DNA from 3 places in the Streptomyces sp. NPDC014864 genome. Region 3 is predicted to be linked to each of the others. Evidence: predicted binding sites of a transcription regulator. Region 3 holds the regulator's gene; each other region holds the start of a gene.

Region 1 (6,950 bases), on a different contig from region 3:
GGCGCTCACGCCCACACTTGGAGGTGCTTCACGATGACCGCTCTCGCAGAAGAGGTGGCCCCGGTGATCGTCGACGACTTCGACGACGAGGGAGCCGTCGTCGTTCTGACCTCCCCCGACGCCAAGAAGGCCAAGTACACCGGCGAGCACCGCGTTCCCTACGGCACCGACGCGGTGATCCCGGAAGGCCCGGCCAAGGGCTTCGCCGTGGGCAAGGGGATCGTGGCGTCCTGAGCGGCCCGGTCCGCGCCGCCGCCCCCGTCAGTCCGCCGGGTGGCCGATCAGCATGGTCGGGGCTCCCGCGACGCGGGTCAGGAACACCGTCGCCGTGTTCCGTCCGTGCGGCCTGGGCAGCACCTTGCGGCGCAGTTCCTCCGGTTCGACCGCGGAGCCCCGCTTCTTCACGGTCAGGACGCCGATCTCGCGCTCCCGCAGCAGGGCCCTCAGCTTCTTGACGTTGAAGGGGAGCCGGTCGGTGATCTCGTAGGCGCGCGCGTACGGTGTGGGGCGCAGGGTGTCGGCGGTGACGTAGGCGATGGTCTCGTCGAGCAGGCCCCCGTCGAGCTCCTCGGCGACCTCGGCGACCAGGTGGGCCCGGATGACGGCGCCGTCGGGCTCGTACAGAAAGCGGCCCACCGGGCGCACCTCCGGGTCGGGCAGGCCGCGGCCGAGCAGGGTGCGCGGACCGGGGAGCAGGGTGGCGCGGACGCGGCCGGGTTCGGTGCCGAACCAGAGCACCGCCTCCTTCACGTCCCCGCCGTCGGAGATCCACTCGGCCTCGGCCTCGGCGGGGACGGCCTCGTGCGGGATGCCCGGGGCGACCTTCAGCGCCGCCCGGGGGGCCTTCAGCGCGGTGTCCACCGCCCAGGACAGCGGCGGCGAGTACGCCTCGGGGTCGAAGATCCGGCCCCGGCCGCCGCGCCGCGCGGGGTCCACGAAGACGGCGTCGTACGCCGAGGTGTCGACCTCGGTGACATCCTCCTCGCGGACCTCGATCAGGTCACTCAGCCCCAGCGCCTCGGCGTTCGCCCGCGCCACGGCCGCCGTAAGCGGGTCCCGGTCCACGGCCAGCACGCGGATCCCGGCGCGGGCGAGCGCGATCGCGTCCCCGCCGATCCCGCAGCACAGGTCGGCCACGGAGGTCACGCCGAGGTCCCGGAAACGGTGCGCCCGGTGGGCCGCCACGCTCGTCCGGGTCGACTGCTCGACCCCGTTCGCCGTGAAGAACATCCGCTCCGCGTCCTGGGCCCCGAACTTCGCCGCCGCCCGTTGCCGCAGCCGCGCCTGCCCCAGCGCGGCCGACACCAGCTCGGCGGGGTGCTCGCGGCGCAGCCGGGTGGCGACGGCGAGTTCTCCCGCGGGGTCGGTGCCGCGCACCTCGTCCAGGAGGGCACGGCCCTCGGGGGTGAGCAGCGGGGCGAAGTCGCGCAGGTGATGGTCGTTCACCGGCTCATTGTGGGCCAGTCGGTGGACGGCGCGCCTCCCGCCGCGGTGTCGGCTCGGGTTCCGTGCGGAAGCCTGCGAAGATCCGGCGCCATGGGAGCAGTAGGACAAAATGACAAAAAGCGCACCACGGTGGCGGTGTGCCGGAAGGCCGTGACCCGCGGCGGTCTCGCGCTCCTCGTGGCCGCCGCACTCGCCTCGGGCTGCACGCCCTCCAAGACCCAGGTCCGTCCGGCCCCCGGCCAGGAGCCCCTCCTCCAGGCTCCCCCGGCCCGCGCCCTCCACTCCTACGCCGGCCGCCTGCGCGCCGCCTACGAGGCCCGCGTGGCCGCCGCCCGGCGCTGGGGCCTCCCGCGGGTCCCGATCGCACCCCCGCCCCCGCCCGCCGTCAAGCCGAGGATCCACGCCCGCCCCGGCTTCCAGGTGACGAACCAGGAGGAGTGGGACCTGCCCCCGGTCTTCACCACCGTCCCCACCAGGGACCGCGTCGTCTTCCTCACCATCGACGACGGCGCGGAGAAGGACCCCGAGTTCCTGGAGATGATGCGGGACCTGAACCTCCCGTACACCGCCTTCCTCAGCAACTACCTGGTGAAGGACGACTACGGGTACTTCCGGAAGGTGCAGGACTACGGCAACACCCTCGAGAACCACACCCTGCACCACCCCTACCTGCCGGGCCTGTCCTACGAGGACCAGGAGCGCGAGATCTGCGACATGCAGGACATCATGCGGCGCCAGTTCGGCAAGCGCCCGAAGGTCTTCCGCCCGCCCTACGGCAACTACAACCAGGACACCCTGGTCGCCGCCAAGTCCTGCGGCATCGAGTACGCGCCGATCTGGAACGAGGAGGTCTTCGTCGACCACTGGGAGTACCGCGAGGACGACCAGCGGATCCACCGCGGCGACATCGTCCTCACCCACTTCCGCGGGCCGGGCGAATGGAACGGCACGATGATCGACGACATGCGCCGGTTCCTGAACAAGGTCACGGCCGAGGGGTACGCGGTGGCCCGTCTGGAGGACTACCTGTGAGGCCGCGGCGCGTGGCCGCGGCCCTGCTCGCGGCCGCGCTGCTGACCGGCTGCGCGCCGTCCGTCGACCCCATCGAGCGGCTCGGCAGGAAGGCGGCCCAGCGGGTAAGGCCCGCGGACCCGGCCGCCGAACCGCCCTACCGCCGCTGGGGCCTGGCGGCCCCGCTGCCCGCGCCCCCGCCCCCGCCCGCCCGGCCCCGGCTCACCGGCGCCTCCGGCCCGGGAATGCCACCGGTCGTGGACCACGTCCGGACCTCCGACAAGGTCGTCTTCCTCACCTACGACGACGGGGCCGAGCGTGATCCGCGGTTCGTCGACATGGTCCGTGAGCTGAGGCTGCCGGTCAGCATGTTCCTCACGGACCGTGTCGTGGGACCGGAGTACGGGCACTTCGCCCACCTGATGTCGGTCGGCGCGGACCTCCAGAACCACACCCTCGACCACTCCTCGCTGCGCGGCCTGCCCTACGCCGGCCAGCGCGCCGAGATCTGCGGCCAGCGGGACAAGCTGCACGCCCGCTTCGGCGTGCGCGCCCGCCTGTTCCGGCCGCCGTACCGCGCGTTCGACCGCACGACCCTGCGCGCGGCGGCCGACTGCGGGGTCGCGGCGGTCGTCCTGTGGCGGGCCTCGATGTCGGACACCGACCTGCGCTTCACCCACGGTCACCACGGTCTGCGCCCCGGCGACATCCTCCTCGTCGCCTCGGACGACGACGACCTCGACGGCCCGCCCCTGCGCGAACGCACGACACGGCTGCTGCGCCGGATCCAGGAACGGGGCCTGACGGTGGGGCGGCTCCAGGACTACCTGTGAGCCGGAGTCACGCACTCAGCCCGTCCGGCGCTCGAGGACGAGGTCGTTAGGCCGAAGCGGGGGTTCGGGGGCGGCAGCCCCGGGACCGGTCACACCAGCAGACAGCGTGCTGCACAACCCCGCGCTCACAAGGAACCCCCGCGACGCGCCGCAGGCAATTGGCACTCCGCTTGACCGAGTGCTAACGACGGTCATAGTCTCAGGTCTGGCACTCCCCCCTGGAGAGTGCCAACACAGCGACGGGCAGGTCCGGCACCCGCGACGACGGATCGACCTGGTCGCCACCTCAGACAGTTAACCCCGTGAGATCTCCGAAGGGGGAGGTCGGATCGTGACGACCGCCAGCTCCAAGGTTGCCATCAAGCCGCTCGAGGACCGCATCGTGGTCCAGCCGCTGGACGCCGAGCAGACCACGGCCTCGGGCCTGGTCATTCCGGACACCGCCAAGGAGAAGCCCCAGGAGGGCGTCGTCCTGGCCGTGGGCCCGGGCCGCTTCGAGGACGGCAACCGCCTTCCGCTCGACGTCAGCGTCGGCGACGTCGTTCTCTACAGCAAGTACGGCGGCACCGAGGTGAAGTACAACGGCGAGGAGTACCTCGTCCTCTCGGCCCGCGACGTGCTCGCGATCATCGAGAAGTAATCACCTCAGCATTCCTGCTGTGAGCTGCGCCCCTGGCCCCCGCGACCGATAAGAAGCCGGGCGCCCGGGGCGCAGTGTCTTTTTCACCCAGATTTCCGAGAGGGCTCCCGCTGCCATGGCGAAGATCCTGAAGTTCGACGAGGACGCCCGTCGCGCCCTCGAGCGCGGCGTCAACAAGCTTGCCGACACGGTCAAGGTGACGATCGGCCCCAAGGGCCGCAACGTCGTCATCGACAAGAAGTTCGGCGCGCCCACCATCACCAACGACGGCGTCACCATCGCCCGCGAGGTCGAGGTCGAGGACCCGTACGAGAACCTCGGCGCCCAGCTGGTGAAGGAGGTGGCGACCAAGACCAACGACATCGCGGGTGACGGCACCACCACCGCCACCGTGCTCGCCCAGGCGCTGGTGCGCGAGGGCCTGAAGAACGTCGCCGCCGGTGCCTCCCCGGCCGCCCTGAAGAAGGGCATCGACGCCGCGGTCAAGGCCGTCTCCGACGACCTGCTGGCCACCGCCCGCCCGATCGACGAGAAGTCCGACATCGCCGCGGTCGCCGCGCTGTCCGCGCAGGACCAGCAGGTCGGCGAGCTCATCGCCGAGGCCATGGACAAGGTCGGCAAGGACGGCGTCATCACCGTCGAGGAGTCCAACACCTTCGGTCTGGAGCTGGACTTCACCGAGGGCATGGCCTTCGACAAGGGCTACCTCTCGCCGTACTTCGTGACCGACCAGGAGCGTATGGAGGCCGTCCTCGACGACCCGTACATCCTGATCCACCAGGGCAAGATCTCCGCGATCGCGGACATGCTCCCGCTCCTCGAGAAGATCATCCAGGCGAACGCCTCGAAGCCGCTGCTGATCATCGCCGAGGACGTCGACGGCGAGGCCCTGTCGACCCTGGTCGTCAACAAGATCCGCGGCACGTTCAACGCCGTGGCCGTCAAGGCTCCGGGCTTCGGCGACCGCCGCAAGGCGATGCTGCAGGACATGGCCGTCCTCACCGGTGCCACCGTCATCTCCGAGGAGGTCGGCCTCAAGCTCGACCAGGCCGGTCTGGACGTCCTCGGCTCCGCCCGCCGCGTCACCGTCACCAAGGACGACACCACGATCGTCGACGGCGCCGGCAAGAAGGAGGACGTCGAGGCCCGCATCGCGCAGATCAAGGCCGAGATCGAGTCCACCGACTCCGACTGGGACCGCGAGAAGCTCCAGGAGCGCCTCGCGAAGCTGGCCGGCGGCGTGTGCGTGATCAAGGTCGGCGCCGCCACCGAGGTGGAGCTGAAGGAGAAGAAGCACCGTCTGGAGGACGCCATCTCCGCGACCCGCGCCGCGGTCGAGGAGGGCATCGTCTCCGGTGGTGGCTCCGCCCTGGTCCACGCCGTCAAGGTCCTCGAGGGCAACCTCGGCAAGACCGGCGACGAGGCCACCGGTGTCGCCGTCGTCCGCCGCGCGGCCGTCGAGCCGCTGCGCTGGATCGCGGAGAACGCGGGCCTGGAGGGCTACGTCATCGTCTCCAAGGTCGCCGAGCTGCAGAAGGGCCACGGCTACAACGCCGCCACCGGCGAGTACGGCGACCTGGTCAAGGCCGGCGTCATCGACCCGGTCAAGGTCACCCGCTCCGCCCTGGAGAACGCCGCCTCCATCGCCTCCCTCCTCCTCACGACCGAGACCCTGGTCGTCGAGAAGAAGGAAGAGGAAGAGCCGGCCGCCGCGGGCCACGGCCACGGCCACGCCCACTGACGCAGTCCGGCGAGCCGTACCGAGGTACGGCGCCGAGCCCACCGAGGCCCGGTCCCCCCTGCTGGGGGGCCGGGCCTCGGCGCGTCCCACGACGTCAGTCGAAGCACGCCTCGGCCGCCCCCGCGCCATGAACCGCGCCTCAGTAGGCACCCACGACGGCCCAGACCGTCTTGCCGTGTGCGCCCGGCCGTGGGGCCGTGCCCTACTCCTTGGCGAGCGATCCGACGAGGAGAAGTCCCCGGCCGCCCCTCTTCTCGCCTTCGGTGCCCCACGGCGTCGGCAGCGCTCCCCGCGGGCGTCGCTCACCTCGACGCGCACGTGCCCTGGCTCCGCGCCGAGCCTCAGCTCGGCGTCCCGGCCGGGCACGAGGCCGGGGGTGACGGCGTTCGCGGCCAGCTCGGCGACGACCCGTTCCACGGCGTCGTGGACCGGCGGGCCGTAGGGCCACCCGCAGGCGTCCATCCGCTGTGAGGCGAGTCTGCGGGCCAACCGGGCGCCGCGCGGGGACGCGGTGAAGCGGAGGGAGAGGACCGGTTGCTCGGCGGCCGCGGCACCGCCGCCTCTTGTGAAGCGGCGGGCCACTCGTATTACTTCTGCTGCGGCCAAGACCGTTTGAAAAACAATGCCCTAATTCTGACTGTCCCGGACTGTGCGCTTGTTCACTTTGTCGATCAGCAGTGCGTAGGCGCCGGCCAGAATGAACGTAGCCACGTATTGAGCCCAATCGGTCCCGGTGAGCAGCTTGTTCACTCCGATGAGTACGGCAATCCAGACGAGCGTGACAAGGATCTTGGCCGTCATGTGGTGCGCTCCCGATTTCTTACGTGAAGGACGACAGACAGGCCGAGGCCCCTGCGACGACGACCTTGGAGGCGATGTCCTTGGCCAGGTCCTTGCTGATGTACCTGCCGACGACGAACGCGGCAGCCCCGCCGATACCGGCCTTGACCAGGCAGTTCTGGACCGCCTTGGTCATCTTGTTGTTGTGCAGGAGCGAGGCGCACGCGTACTTGTCGTGGTAGACGGTGCACATCGACCGCACGTCTTCCCTCGGGTCGACCCCGACCACCGGCGTCGAAACCTTGGCGACGCGCTGCGACTGCGGAGCGGCCGACGCGGTCCCCGCACCCATCATGAGGGCGCCGCCGAGAAGGGTGACGGACAGCGTGCTCGATATCACGCGCTTCATGTTGAAAAGATCCCCGATTCGTCTGGTTTGGATAAGCGGACTCTGGTCAGGAGCCTCGCCTTCCGGTCACGCAGAACGCTACAAGCAAGA
Region 2 (6,950 bases), on a different contig from region 3:
GCGCACGACGGTGCGCCGCGGGGCCCCGTCGGGAGCCGTGCCGATCTCCTCGCGCAGTGCCGCCATCCGCTCGTCGACATCGGCGCGGTGCGCCCGCTCCCGCAGGAACTCGGCGTCCGCGCCGAGACCGTGCACCCCGACCCGGGTGCCGCCGAGCCCGTCGACGAGCGCCTCGCAGCAGCCGGTGAACGCGTCCGCCCACCGCCGGGTGAGGAAGCCGAGGCGGTCCGCGCCGAGCATTCCGCGCAGCACCTGCTCGGCGACGTCGTCGGGCAGCATCCGGAAGTAGTCCACCGGCGCCCACGGCGTGTGCGAGAAATGGCCGATCCGCACGTCCGGCCGGAAGTCACGCAGCATCCCCGGGACCAGCGTCAGGTGGTAGTCCTGCACCACCACGGCCGCCCCCTCGGCGGCCTCCTCCGCCAGCGCCTCGGCGAAGGCCAGGTTGTACGCCTCGTAGGACGCCCACTGCCGGCGGAACTCCGCGTCGAAGACCGGCTCCAGCGGCGTCTGGTAGAGCATGTGGTGGACGAACCACAGCACCGAGTTCGCGATGCCGTTGTAGGCGTCCGCGAAGACCGCCGCGTCGATGTCGAGCATCCGGACCTGCTGCCCGCCGGTCGCGTCGGACGGCAGCCTGCGGCCTCCCTCGAAGCGGCGGGCCGCCTCCCGGTCGGCGTCGCCGAGCGCGGCGCACACCCACACCGCGCCCGCCTCCGGCCCGATAGCCGACAACCCGGACACCAGCCCTCCGCCTCCGCGTCGGGCCTGCAGCGAACCGTCCTCGCGCAGCTCGTACGAAACCGGGCCGCGATTGGACGCGACCAGCACCTCGGCACCGTGCGTAGAAGCCATACGCCTCAACCTAGCCCGGCCCCCAAACGCTCAAACGTACGGTTCCGCTCGGTGGGTGGCCGTATACGGCCGGGCCGATGTTTCACGCCACCTTCCGGGCGGCGTACTCCGCGATCTCGACCATCGGCGGCCGTTCCTCGGTGTCCACCGAGTACGTCCGCGGCTCGAAGCCCTCCTCGCCCCGCTCGAACTGGGTGAGGGCGGGCCGGACCAGGTGGCCGCGGGCCAGCCGGAGCTGGGCGGTGCGGTAGATCGCGGCGGCCATCCGGCCGAGTGCCTGCCCGTCCTGGTGCCGGTGCCTGCGCACGCCGACGTCCACCTGGGCGAGCGCGTCCAGGCCGACCAGGTGCAGCGCGTCGACCAGCATCCCCAGCTCGACCCCGTACCCGACCGGAAAGGGCAGCTGTTCGAGCAGCGAGCGGCGGGCCGCGTACTCGCCGCCGAGCGGCTGCACGAAGCCGGCCAGCTGCGGCCAGTGCATGTTGAGCAGCGGGCGCGCCATCAGCTCGGTGACCCGGCCGCCCTGCCCGGCGGTCCTGCCGGGCCCGGTCGACCCGGTGCCCAGCGGACGGTCGTACATCGCCTTCACCAGGTCGATGTCCGGGTCGGTGAGCAGCGGGCCGACGATCCCGGTGACGAAGTCGGAGGAGAACTCCTTCAGGTCGGCGTCGACGAAGCAGACGATGTCCCCGTCGGTGGCGAGCAGCGAGCGCCACAGCACCTCGCCCTTGCCCGGGACGGCCGGGATGCGCGGCAGGATGTCGTCCCGGTGGACGACCCGGGCGCCCGCGGCGGCGGCCACCTCGGAGGTGCGGTCGGTGGAGCCCGAGTCGACGACGACGATCTCGTCGACGAGCGGGGCCTGCCGCATCAGGTCGTGACGGATCACGGCGACGATCTCGCCGACCGTCTCCTCCTCGTTCAGCGCGGGCAGCACGACGCTGACCGACGAGCCGCTCGCGCGCTTGGCGGCCAGGATCCGGTGCAGCGGGCGATCGGTCACGGACCAGGAGCGTGTCCTCAGCCAGCGCTCGACTTCTTCCAGCACGGTCGGCGGCTCCTCACTGATTCGGATCACGGAACGGATCACACGGGTCCTGTGCTCCGTCTCGCGGTTCGGACGACTATCTCAACTGTCCTGGCCTTCGGTTACAGTCTTGAACAACGCGGATGACCATCGCATGTCGGGGGTCGCCGCCGCTCAACAACCGCATACCGCTCATCCAGAGGGGCAGAGGGACACGGCCCGATGAAGCCCCGGCAACCCTCCAGCCGGTTCTCGTATCCGTCGCTGTGCGCGCACAGTCGATCGTCACGGCGAGGCTCCCGGCTAGGGAAGGTGCCAAATCCGTCTCACGGCGAGATGCGTCGTGAGGAAGATGAGGAGAAAGGGCCTCGCCTCCATGGCTGTGCAGACTGTTGCAAGCAGCACCGACTCCACCGTCGACCTCGGTCCCGCCGCGGCCTTGAGCTGCCGTGAGTGCGGCCACCGGGTGCCGCTCGGCCCGGTCTTCGCCTGCGAGGAGTGTTTCGGCCCGCTGGAGATCGCCTACGACTTCTCGGCGTACGACACCGAGGAGCTGCGCAAGAGGATCGAGGCGGGCCCCGCGAACATCTGGCGCTACGCGCCGCTGCTGCCCGTCCCCGCCGACGTGGCGACCAAGCCGAACCTGAACCCGGGCTGGACCAAGCTGGTGCAGGCCGACAACCTGGCCCGCGAGCTCGGCGTGACCGGCGGCCTGTACGTGAAGGACGACTCCGGCAACCCGACGCACTCCTTCAAGGACCGGGTCGTCGCCCAGGCCCTGGAGGCCGCCCGCGCCTTCGGCTTCACCACCCTGTCCTGCTCCTCCACCGGCAACCTGGCCGGCGCCGTCGGCGCCGCGGCCGCCCGGGCCGGCTTCCGCTCCTGCGTGTTCATCCCGCACGACCTGGAGCAGGGCAAGATCGTCATGGCCGCGGTCTACGGCGGCGAGCTCGTCGGCATCGAGGGCAACTACGACGACGTGAACCGTTTCTGCTCCGAGTTGATCGGCGACCCGGCCGGCGAGGGCTGGGGCTTCGTCAACGTCAACCTGCGGCCGTACTACGCCGAGGGCTCCAAGACGCTGGCGTACGAGATCTGCGAGCAGCTCGGCTGGCGGCTGCCCGACCAGATCGTGGTCCCGATCGCCTCCGGCTCGCAGCTCACGAAGATCGACAAGGGCCTTCAGGAGCTGATCAAGCTCGGTCTGGTCGAGGACCGGCCGTACAAGATCTTCGGCGCCCAGGCCCAGGGCTGCTCCCCGGTGTCCACCGCCTACAAGGCGGGCCACGACGTGGTCCGCCCGCAGAAGCCGGACACCATCGCCAAGTCCCTCGCCATCGGCAACCCGGCCGACGGCCCGTACGTCCTGGACATCGCGCGCCGCACCGGCGGTGCCGTGGAGGACGTGACGGACGAGCAGGTGGTCGACGCCATCAAGCTGCTCGCCCGGACCGAGGGCATCTTCGCGGAGACGGCGGGCGGCGTGACGGTGGGCGTCACGCGCAAGCTGATCGAGAACGGTGTGCTGGACCCGGCGAAGACCACCGTCGTCCTGAACACCGGTGACGGCCTGAAGACCCTGGACGCGGTGGCGGGCACCGGCCTCACCGCGACCATCCGCCCGAACCTGGACTCCTTCCGAGAGGCTGGCCTCGCATGAGCGTGACCGTTCGCATCCCCACCATCCTGCGCACCTACACCGGCGGCCGGGCCGAGGTGAGCGCCGACGGCGCGACGCTCGGCGAGGTCATCGCCGACCTGGAGAAGAACCACACCGGCATCGCCGCGCGCGTCCTGGACGACCAGGGCAGGCTGCGCCGCTTCGTCAACGTCTACGTCAACGACGACGACGTCCGGTTCGAGCAGGGCCTGGAGACGGCCACCCCGGAGGGCGCGGGCGTGTCCATCATTCCGGCGGTCGCCGGCGGCTGATCCTTACCTTCGGTAACTGTCGTCACCGAGAGTTCATCGAATTGCCCCCTCCGTAAGAGAAGCGGAGGGGGCAATTCAGCGTGATTGAGCGCGGTACAGTTGGGGAACGCGTCGCTGATCCGAAGATCGGTGGCCCTGGGAACCTTCCGCACGGGCGACAAGAAATAGCCAAACTGTGCGGGTCTTTTGCGTCATACGCTCCCTTTGCCCGGCCCGACTTGACCTGAATTCAGGCGAATTCTCGGGAGATTCCGGATCGGTCGTGCCCAGATTTCTCGTCCGACTGACCTGTTGCAGACGGCAGTTGGACAGATACATTCAGCCGCGGTCGACGCGTTCCGGCGCACGCCCCCAATCCATGGGGGCGGAGGTCTGACCCGGATCCGCGAAGTGTGGATCTGTGCAAGGGCCAGTAATAGGGGAGTTAGGCATGGCTCAGGGCACCGTCAAGTGGTTCAACGCGGAGAAGGGGTACGGCTTCATCGCGGTCGACGGTGGTGCGGACGTCTTCGTCCACTACAGCGCGATCCAGATGGACGGCTACCGCACGCTGGAAGAGGGCCAGCGGGTCGAGTTCGAGATCTCGCAGGGCCAGAAGGGTCCGCAGGCCGACATGGTCCGCGTCACGGCCTGAATCGCGCGACCACCGCAAGCGACGTTCTTCTGATCGAAGGGCCCGCGCCCCGAGGTGCACACCTCGTGGGGTGCGGGCCCTTCGACGTGCCCGCCCTCCGTCTCGGGGCGGGCGGCGCGCCCGCGTTCGCGCGCGGCTGAGTCGCCCCCGCACCCCCCTGGTCGCTTGCACTCTCAGGTGCCGAGTGCTAATCATTGGCGTTAGCACTCTGAAGGTGAGAGTGACAGCGAAGGACCGGGTCGGTGAGGCCCGCAGGCCGGGTGGGGCAAGGAACCACAAGGCCGGCGAGCCGTCCGTCGCGGGCGCGGGCGCGGTCCGAAGGAATCACCCCCAGTCCTGGAGGGACCACTTCACATGGCCAAGATCATCGCGTTCGACGAGGAGGCGCGGCGAGGCCTCGAGCGCGGCATGAACCAGCTCGCGGACGCCGTCAAGGTGACCCTCGGCCCCAAGGGCCGCAACGTCGTCCTCGAGAAGAAGTGGGGTGCCCCCACGATCACCAACGACGGTGTCTCCATCGCCAAGGAGATCGAGCTCGAGGACCCGTACGAGAAGATCGGCGCCGAGCTGGTCAAGGAAGTCGCCAAGAAGACGGACGACGTCGCCGGTGACGGTACGACCACCGCGACCGTTCTCGCCCAGGCCCTGGTCAAGGAAGGCCTGCGCAACGTCGCCGCCGGCGCCAACCCGATGGCGCTGAAGCGCGGTATCGAGAAGGCCGTCGAGGCCGTCTCCGCCGCCCTGCTCGACCAGGCCAAGGAGGTCGAGACCAAGGAGCAGATCGCCTCCACCGCCTCCATCTCCGCCGCCGACACGCAGATCGGCGAGCTCATCGCCGAGGCCATGGACAAGGTCGGCAAGGAAGGCGTCATCACCGTCGAGGAGTCGCAGACCTTCGGTCTGGAGCTCGAGCTCACCGAGGGCATGCGCTTCGACAAGGGCTACATCTCCGCCTACTTCGCCACTGACATGGAGCGTATGGAGGCGGCGCTCGAGGACCCCTACATCCTCATCGCCAACTCCAAGATCTCCTCGGTCAAGGACCTGCTTCCGCTCCTCGAGAAGGTCATGCAGTCGGGCAAGCCGCTGCTGATCATCGCCGAGGACGTCGAGGGCGAGGCCCTGTCGACCCTGGTCGTCAACAAGATCCGCGGCACCTTCAAGTCCGTCGCCGTCAAGGCCCCGGGCTTCGGCGACCGCCGCAAGGCCATGCTCGGCGACATCGCCATCCTCACGGGCGGCGAGGTCATCTCCGAGGAGGTCGGCCTCAAGCTGGAGAACGCGTCCCTGGACCTCCTGGGCCGCGCCCGCAAGGTCGTCATCACCAAGGACGAGACCACCATCGTCGACGGCGCCGGCTCCCCGGAGCAGGTGCAGGGCCGCGTGAACCAGATCCGCGCCGAGATCGAGAACAGCGACTCCGACTACGACCGCGAGAAGCTGCAGGAGCGCCTGGCGAAGCTGGCCGGCGGCGTCGCGGTCATCAAGGCCGGTGCCGCCACCGAGGTCGAGCTCAAGGAGCGCAAGCACCGCATCGAGGACGCCGTCCGCAACGCGAAGGCGGCCGTCGAGGAGGGCATCGTCGCCGGTGGTGGCGTGGCCCTGCTGCAGGCCTCCCAGGTCTTCGAGAAGCTGGAGCTCCAGGGCGACGAGGCGACCGGCGCCAACGCCGTGAAGCTCGCGCTGGAGGCCCCGCTGAAGCAGATCGCCGTCAACGGTGGTCTCGAGGGCGGCGTCGTCGTGGAGAAGGTCCGCAACCTGACCGTCGGCCACGGCCTGAACGCCGCGACCGGCGAGTACGTCGACATGATCGCCGAGGGCATCATCGACCCGGCGAAGGTGACCCGTTCCGCGCTGCAGAACGCCGCCTCCATCGCCGCGCTGTTCCTCACCACCGAGGCCGTCATCGCCGACAAGCCGGAGAAGGCCGCCGCGCCGGCCGGCGGCGGCATGCCGGGCGGTGACATGGACTTCTGATCCTTCCGAGGATCGGTACCGTCCTTCACGTACCGAGGGCGGCGTCCCCTGTTCCGACAGGGGGCGCCGCCCTCGGGCGTGTTCCGGGTCACAGGTGTGCCGGGCCGGAATGCCGCGCCGGGGCGCGGGGTTGACGTCGGTGCGTGCAGTTCATGCGCGTGCACATACCGTCCGGTACCCGACTGCTCCGCAAGAGGAGACCCCCGCATGACCGTCACCGCCTCCGAGTCCGCCTCCCGCGCGGCCAGGATCCTCTCCCGCCCCGTCACGCTGAACGGCCTGACCGTCCCCAACCGGATCGTCATGGCGCCGATGACCCGGATGTTCTCGCCCGGCGGCGTCCCCGGCGAGGACGTGCTGTCGTACTACGCCCGCCGCGCCGCCGCGGGTGTCGGCCTGATCGTCACCGAGGGCACGTACGTGGGGCACGAGTCGGCCGGCGGCAGCAGCCGCGTGCCCCGGTTCCACGGCGAGGAGCAGCTGGCCGGCTGGGCGAAGGTCGCCGAGGCGGTGCACCAGGCGGGC
Region 3 (6,950 bases):
CCAGCCGAGTGCCCGGCACACGCCCGTCTTCCAGTCCTGCCCGTGCGGGACCCGGGGCCAGGCGTCGATGCCCACGGAGGACGGCTTCACGGCCTCCCAGACGTCGATGTACGGATGGCCCACGACCAGCGCGTGCTCGTCGGTCACCGCCTCGGCGATGCGCCACTCCTTGCTGCCCGGCACCAGGTGGTCCACCAGGACGCCCAGGCGGGCGTCGGGGCCGGGCGCGAAGTCCGCCACGATGGACGGCAGGTCGTCCACGCCCTCCAGGTACTCGACGACCACGCCCTCGACGCGCAGGTCGTCGCCCCACACCTTCTCGACCAGCTCCGCGTCGTGCCGCCCCTCCACGTAGATCCGCCCGGCGCGGGCCACCCGGGCCCGGGCGCCGGGCACGGCGACCGAACCGGACGCCGTGCGGGTGGGCCGCACGGGCCCCGACGCGGGCTTCACCAGCGTCACCACGCGGCCCTCCAGCAGGAAGCCGCCCGGCTGGAGCGGAAAGACCCGGTGCTTGCCGAAGCGGTCCTCCAGCGTCACCGTGCCCGCCTCGCAGCCGACCACGGCCCCGCAGAAACCCGTACCCGGCTCCTCCACCACCAGACCCGGCTCCGCCGGCACCTCCGGCGCGGGCCGGGACTTCTTCCACGGCGGGGTCAGGTCGGCGGAATACTGGCGCATTCGAATGACGATAGGGAGAACGCCGCGGGCGATCAGCGCGACACGCCGAAACGCCGCGCCAGGGCGTCACGCTGTGCCCGGACGAACGCCGCGTCCACCACCGCGCCGTGACCGGGCACGTACAGCGCGTCCTCGCCCCCGAGGTCCAGCAGCCGGTCCAGGGCGGCCGGCCACCGCGAGGGCGCGGCGTCGGGACCGGCCTGCGGCTCCCCGGACTCCTCGACCAGGTCCCCGCAGAAGACCACCGCCGGGTCGCCCGGCACCACGACGGCGAGGTCGTGCCGCGTGTGCCCCGGGCCGATGTCGTGCAGCAGCACCTCCCGGCCGCCCTTCAGCTCGACGACGGCCGTGCCCCGGACCTCCTCCTGGGGACGGACCAGGGTGTCCGCCGCCACCTCGGCGGCCCCGGCCTCCAGCCCGTTGCGCACCGCGTCCGCGCACAGCTCCGCGCGCCCGTCCTCGAACACCGCGCGGGAGCCGCCCGCGGCGAAGACGTGCGCGCCCGCGAACACGGCCGCGCCGAAGACGTGGTCGAAGTGCGGATGCGTGAGTGCGAGAAACCGCACACGGCCGCCGGCCAGCCGCTCCGCCTCCCGGCGCAGCCGGACTCCCTCCGCCAGGCACGACCCGGCGTCGACCAGAAGGGCGCCGTCCTCGCCGAGGACCAGGCCCACGGTGCAGTCCCACACCGGAAGGCGGCAGCGGCCGACCCCGTCCGCCAGCCGCTCCCACCCCAGCTCTTCCCAAGTCACCGTCATACGGCGACGCTAGCCGTGACGGCCGCCCGGGCCCAGCCGCGACCGCCGTCGCGGCACGACCTCGCAGGCCGTCGCCGGACCGGCCTTGCCGCGGGCGTACCCCACAGCCGTACACTGGGCCGGGTGAAGCTGGCACTCGTATGCGCCGAGTGCCAGGCAAGGAGCCGCGGGACGACTTGGAGGTGTGCGCGATGCTCAGCGAACGACGGCTCCAGGTGCTGCGCGCCATCGTCCAGGACTACGTGGGCACCGAGGAGCCGGTGGGCTCCAAGGCCCTGACCGAGCGGCACAACCTCGGTGTCTCGCCCGCCACGGTCCGCAACGACATGGCGGCCCTGGAGGACGAGGGCTACATCGCCCAGCCGCACACCAGCGCCGGACGCATCCCCACCGACAAGGGGTACCGCCTCTTCGTCGACAAGCTGGCCGGGGTCAAGCCGATGACCGCGCCGGAGCGCAGGGCGATCCAGAACTTCCTCGACGGCGCCGTCGACCTCGACGACGTGGTCGCCCGCACGGTGCGGCTGCTGGCGCAGCTGACCCGGCAGGTCGCCGTCGTGCAGTACCCCTCGCTGACCCGCTCGACCGTGCGGCACGTGGAACTGCTGTCGCTCGCGCCCGCGCGTCTGATGCTCGTGCTGATCACGGACACCGGCCGGGTCGAGCAGCGCATGGTCGACTGCCCGGCCCCCTTCGGCGAGGCGTCCCTGGCGGACCTGCGCGCGCGGCTGAACAGCCGGGTCGCCGGCCGCCGCTTCGCGGACGTGCCGCAACTCGTCGAGGACCTGCCGGACGCCTTCGACGTCGAGGACCGGGGCACGGTCTCGACGGTGCTGTCCACCCTCCTGGAGACCCTCGTGGAGGAGAACGAGGAGCGGCTGATCATCGGCGGCACCGCCAACCTGACCCGCTTCCCGCACGACTTCCCGCTCACCATCCGGCCCGTCCTCGAGGCGCTGGAGGAGCAGGTGGTGCTCCTGAAGCTGCTGGGCGAGGCGAAGGAGCCGGGCATGACGGTGCGGATCGGTCACGAGAACGCCTACGAGGGACTCAACTCCACATCCGTGGTGTCGGTGGGCTACGGTTCGGGCGGCGAGGCAGTCGCCAAGCTCGGCGTGGTCGGACCGACCCGCATGGACTACCCGGGAACGATGGGAGCGGTACGCGCAGTGGCACGGTACGTCGGACAGATCCTGGCGGAGTCCTAGGTGGCCACGGACTACTACGCCGTACTCGGCGTGCGTCGCGACGCGTCGCAGGAAGAGATCAAGAAGGCCTTCCGGCGGCTCGCGCGCGAGCTGCACCCGGACGTCAACCCGGATCCGAAGACCCAGGAGCGGTTCAAGGAGATCAACGCCGCCTACGAGGTGCTCTCGGACCCGCAGAAGAAGCAGGTCTACGACCTCGGCGGCGACCCGCTCTCGCAGGCCGGCGGCGGCGCGGGCGGCTTCGGCGCGGGCGGCTTCGGGAACTTCTCCGACATCATGGACGCGTTCTTCGGCACGGCGTCGCAGCGCGGGCCGCGCTCGCGCACCCGCCGGGGCCAGGACGCCATGATCCGGCTGGAGATCGAGCTGGACGAGGCGGCCTTCGGCACCACCAAGGACATCCAGGTCGACACGGCCGTCGTCTGCAACACCTGCAACGGCGAGGGCGCGGCCCCGGGCACCACCGCCCAGACCTGTGACATGTGCCGCGGTCGCGGTGAGGTCTCGCAGGTCACCCGGTCCTTCCTGGGCCAGGTCATGACCTCGCGCCCGTGCCCGCAGTGCCAGGGCTTCGGCACCGTCGTGCCCACCCCGTGCCCGGAGTGCGCGGGCGACGGCCGGGTGCGGTCGCGCCGCACCCTGACCGTGAAGATCCCGGCCGGTGTCGACAACGGCACCCGCATCCAGCTCGCGGGCGAGGGCGAGGTCGGCCCCGGCGGCGGCCCCGCCGGCGACCTGTACGTCGAGATCCACGAGCTGCCGCACCAGACCTTCCAGCGACGCGGCGACGACCTGCACTGCACGGTCACCATCCCGATGACCGCGGCGGCCCTCGGCACCAAGGTGCCGCTGGAGACCCTGGACGGCATGGAGGAGGTCGACATCCGCCCGGGCACCCAGTCCGGCCAGTCGATCCCGCTGCACGGCCGGGGCGTCACACACCTGCGCGGCGGCGGCCGGGGCGACCTCGTGGTGCACGTCGAGGTGCAGACCCCGGGCAAGCTCGACCCCGAGCAGGAGCGCCTGCTGCGCGAACTCGCCAAGCTGCGCGGCGAGGAACGGCCCCAGGGCCAGTTCCAGCCGGGCCAGCAGGGCCTGTTCTCCCGACTGAAGGACGCGTTCAACGGGCGCTGAGACGGTTCCGTTTGCGGCTCTGTTCCGGCCTCTCCGGCCGCCCTCCCGGCCGTCCGCCCGGACCGCCGGGAGGACGGCCGGATGCGGTGCGGTGGACGGGACGTGACACCATGCGGACATGTCCACCGCACTGACCGATCTCTTCCCGTACCCGATCGTGCAGGCCCCCATGGCGGGCGGAGTCTCCGTGCCGCGGCTCGCCGCCGCCGTGTCCGAGGCGGGCGGCCTCGGGTTCCTCGCCGCGGGCTACAAGACCGCCGACGGGATGTACCAGGAGATCAAGCAGCTGCGCGGGCTGACCGGCCGCCCCTTCGGCGTGAACCTCTTCGTGCCGCAGCCGGACTGCGCCGAGTCCGGCGCCGTCGACCTCTACGCCCACCAGCTGGCCGGCGAGGCCACCTGGTACGAGACCGAACTCGGTGACCCGGACAGCGGACGCGACGACGGCTACGACACCAAGCTCGCCGTGCTCCTGGACAACCCCGTGCCGGTGGTCTCCTTCCATTTCGGCGTCCCCGCCCCCGAGGTGGTGGACGCGCTGCACCGCGCGGGCACCTTCGTCCTCGTCACGGCGACCACCCCCGAGGAGGCGCTCGCCGTGCGGCAGGCCGGCGCGGACGTGGTGATCGCGCAGGGCCTGGAGGCCGGCGGCCACCAGGGCAGCCACCGCGACCTGCCCGAGAACGGCTGCCCCGGCACCGGCGTGCTCGCGCTCGTCGCGCAGGTCCGCGAGACGGTGGACATCCCGGTCGTCGCCGCGGGCGGCATCATGCGGGGCAGCCAGATCGCCGCGGTCCTCGCGGCGGGCGCGAGCGCCGCCCAGCTGGGCACGGCGTTCCTCGCCACCCCCGAGTCCGGCGCGCACGCGCTCCACAAGGAGGCGCTGACCGACCCCGTCTTCCCCCGCACGGAGCTGACCCGCGCGTTCTCCGGACGCCCGGCGCGCGGCCTGGTCAACCGCTTCCTGCGGGAGCACGGCCCCTACGCGCCCGCCGCCTACCCCGAGGTCCACCACCTCACCGCGCCGCTGCGCAAGGCGGCCGCCAAGGCGGGTGACGCGCAGGGCATGGCGCTGTGGGCCGGGCAGGGCCACCGCATGGCCCGCGACCTGCCCGCGGGGCGGCTGGTGGAGGTACTGGCGGCCGAACTGGACGCCGCCCGGGCGGCGTTGTCGGGCTTTCCCACGGCCGGGGGTGAGGTGCGATGACCGCACCGGTGTTCGTCGTCGACCAACTCGACCGGATCGGGCCGGAGTTCGTGCTCGACGGCCCCGAAGGCCGGCACGCGGTCTCCGTCAAGCGGCTGCGCCCCGGGGAGGACGTGATCCTCACCGACGGGCGCGGACGCTGGGCCGGGGGCGTGGTGAAGGCCGCCGAGGGCAAGGACCGGCTGGTGGTCACGGACCTGGAGTCCGTGACCGAGGAGCCCGAGCCGTCCCCCCGGATCACCGTCGTCCAGGCGCTCCCCAAGGGCGACCGGGGCGATCTGGCCGTGGAGACCATGACCGAGGTCGGCGTCGACGCGATCGTGCCGTGGGCGGCCTCCCGCTGCATCACGCAGTGGAAGGGCGACCGCGGGCTGAAGGCGCTCGGCAAGTGGCGGTCCACCGCGCGTGAGGCCGGCAAGCAGTCCCGCCGGGTGCGCTTCCCCGAGGTAGCGGACGCGGCGACGGCCAAACAGGTCGCCACCCTGCTCGCCGGCGCGGACTTCGCCGCCGTGCTGCACGAGAGCGGCGAGGAGCCGCTGGCCACCACAGCCCTGCCCACCGCCGGTGAGATCGTCCTCGTCGTCGGGCCCGAGGGGGGCGTGTCCCCGGAGGAACTGGAGCTGTTCGCCCGGGCGGGCGCGAGGCCCTACCGGCTCGGGCGTAGCGTGTTGCGCACCTCGACCGCCGGTACGGCGGCGGCCGCCCTGCTCCTCGGCCGCACCGGCCGGTGGTCCTGACCCGGAGGGGGAGCCCGTGGAACTGGCACAGGTCCGGCTGCTCGTCGGCGACTTCGCCGCCTGCTACCGCTTCTACGCCGATGTGCTCGGCCTGAAGCCGCAGTCGGGGGCGGCGGAGGGGCCGTACGAGAAGTTCAGTCCGGCCACCGGGTCCGCGGGGATAGCCCTCCAGGACCGGGCGATGATGGCCGGGGTGCTGGGCGAACTGGGGGAGGAGGCCAACGGGCACCGCTCGCTGGTGGTGCTGCGCGTGGACGACCTCGACGCGACCTGCGCCCGGATCACCGCCCGTGGCGGGACCCTGCTGCACGGCCCCGCCCCGCTGACCGACCGGATGCGCGTGGCCCACCTCAAGGACCCCGAGGGCAACCTCGTCGAACTCCAGGAGTGGCTGCTGCTGCGCGGCTGACCGCGCGGGTCCGGCACGGTGCCGTGCAGGCCGGCCACGCGCCCCGAGTGGGGGCCACGTACCCGAGGGGGCGGGCGGCGCGCGTGTGGCCGTATGCGCTCTACCGTGCGGGGCGGGCCGGTGGCAGGCTGCCGTGCATGGGGGTACCGAGGCGTATCGGGCAACGGCCGCGCGGGCGACGGGTGATGGCCGTGGCGGGGCTCGCGGCGGTCGCCGTGGGCGGGGCCGTCGCGTGCGACCCCGGCGGGCTGAGCTCCGCGGCGGTGGCGTACACGACCGACAGGACCGCGACCGCGGAACTGAACCGGCGGCACGCCTCCGTGCGCTGGCTGACCTGCACGGCCGGCTATGAGGGCGGGAACAAGGCGTACACGCCGGGGAAGCGGGCGCCCTCGGCGTCCGTGACCACCGCCGCCACCGTCGACTGCCAGGGGCGGACGGAAGACGGCCGGAGGATCACCGTCACCGGGAAGGTGACCCGCGCCGTGGACGGCGCCTGCGTGCGCGGGAACCTGACCGCGAAGGTGGGCGGCAAGGTGTGGTTCCACGTCGACGGCCTCGGCGACTGCGACGCCGCCCCCGGACCGACGTACGCCCCGCCCGTCACCCACCGCCCCACCCACGACGGTCCCGGGCCGACGGTCACGGTGACCGTCACCAGGACCCTGTGGTGCAAGGGCGACCCCACCTGCTGGCCCGTCGAGGGCAAGTGAGGCCGCCCCTTTCCCGCGCCGGTCCGCCCCTCCGGGGCCTGACGTGCGGGAGAAGTGATCGAAACCCCTGTCCACGGGTGCCGTGGCTGCGTAGGGTGATCGG

The links. Region 3 encodes HrcA, which represses chaperone genes, less so after heat shock. Its sites were predicted from a motif close to TTNGCACTCNGNNNNNCNGAGTGCNAA; they were not measured.
Region 1: a site for HrcA is predicted at 3,449-3,475, ahead of groES (co-chaperone GroES). Genes of this name have one in related genera too.
Region 2: a site for HrcA is predicted at 4,649-4,675, ahead of groL (chaperonin GroEL). Genes of this name have one in related genera too.

Annotation. Positions count from the first base shown of each region.
Region 1 is NZ_JBIBWT010000001.1:272,431-279,380, forward strand. It holds gene ACF1A5_RS01420 (hypothetical protein) at 34-234, shown strand; gene ACF1A5_RS01425 (methyltransferase domain-containing protein) at 262-1,431, opposite strand; gene ACF1A5_RS01430 (polysaccharide deacetylase family protein) at 1,537-2,478, shown strand; gene ACF1A5_RS01435 (polysaccharide deacetylase family protein) at 2,475-3,290, shown strand; gene groES (co-chaperone GroES) at 3,622-3,930, shown strand; gene groL (chaperonin GroEL) at 4,046-5,671, shown strand; gene ACF1A5_RS01450 (hypothetical protein) at 6,299-6,472, opposite strand; gene ACF1A5_RS01455 (hypothetical protein) at 6,492-6,860, opposite strand.
Region 2 is NZ_JBIBWT010000010.1:135,592-142,541, reverse strand. It holds gene ACF1A5_RS19915 (trehalose-6-phosphate synthase) at 1-855, opposite strand, end outside; gene ACF1A5_RS19910 (glucosyl-3-phosphoglycerate synthase) at 938-1,903, opposite strand; SAM riboswitch class I at 2,072-2,241, shown strand; gene thrC (threonine synthase) at 2,259-3,542, shown strand; gene ACF1A5_RS19900 (MoaD/ThiS family protein) at 3,539-3,814, shown strand; gene ACF1A5_RS19895 (cold-shock protein) at 4,245-4,448, shown strand; gene groL (chaperonin GroEL) at 4,803-6,425, shown strand; gene ACF1A5_RS19885 (NADH:flavin oxidoreductase) at 6,633-6,950, shown strand, end outside.
Region 3 is NZ_JBIBWT010000006.1:225,807-232,756, forward strand. It holds gene ACF1A5_RS13435 (DUF3097 domain-containing protein) at 1-681, opposite strand, end outside; gene ACF1A5_RS13440 (MBL fold metallo-hydrolase) at 714-1,439, opposite strand; gene hrcA (heat-inducible transcriptional repressor HrcA) at 1,631-2,647, shown strand; gene dnaJ (molecular chaperone DnaJ) at 2,648-3,781, shown strand; gene ACF1A5_RS13455 (nitronate monooxygenase) at 3,900-4,988, shown strand; gene ACF1A5_RS13460 (16S rRNA (uracil(1498)-N(3))-methyltransferase) at 4,985-5,725, shown strand; gene ACF1A5_RS13465 (VOC family protein) at 5,742-6,134, shown strand; gene ACF1A5_RS13470 (hypothetical protein) at 6,272-6,847, shown strand.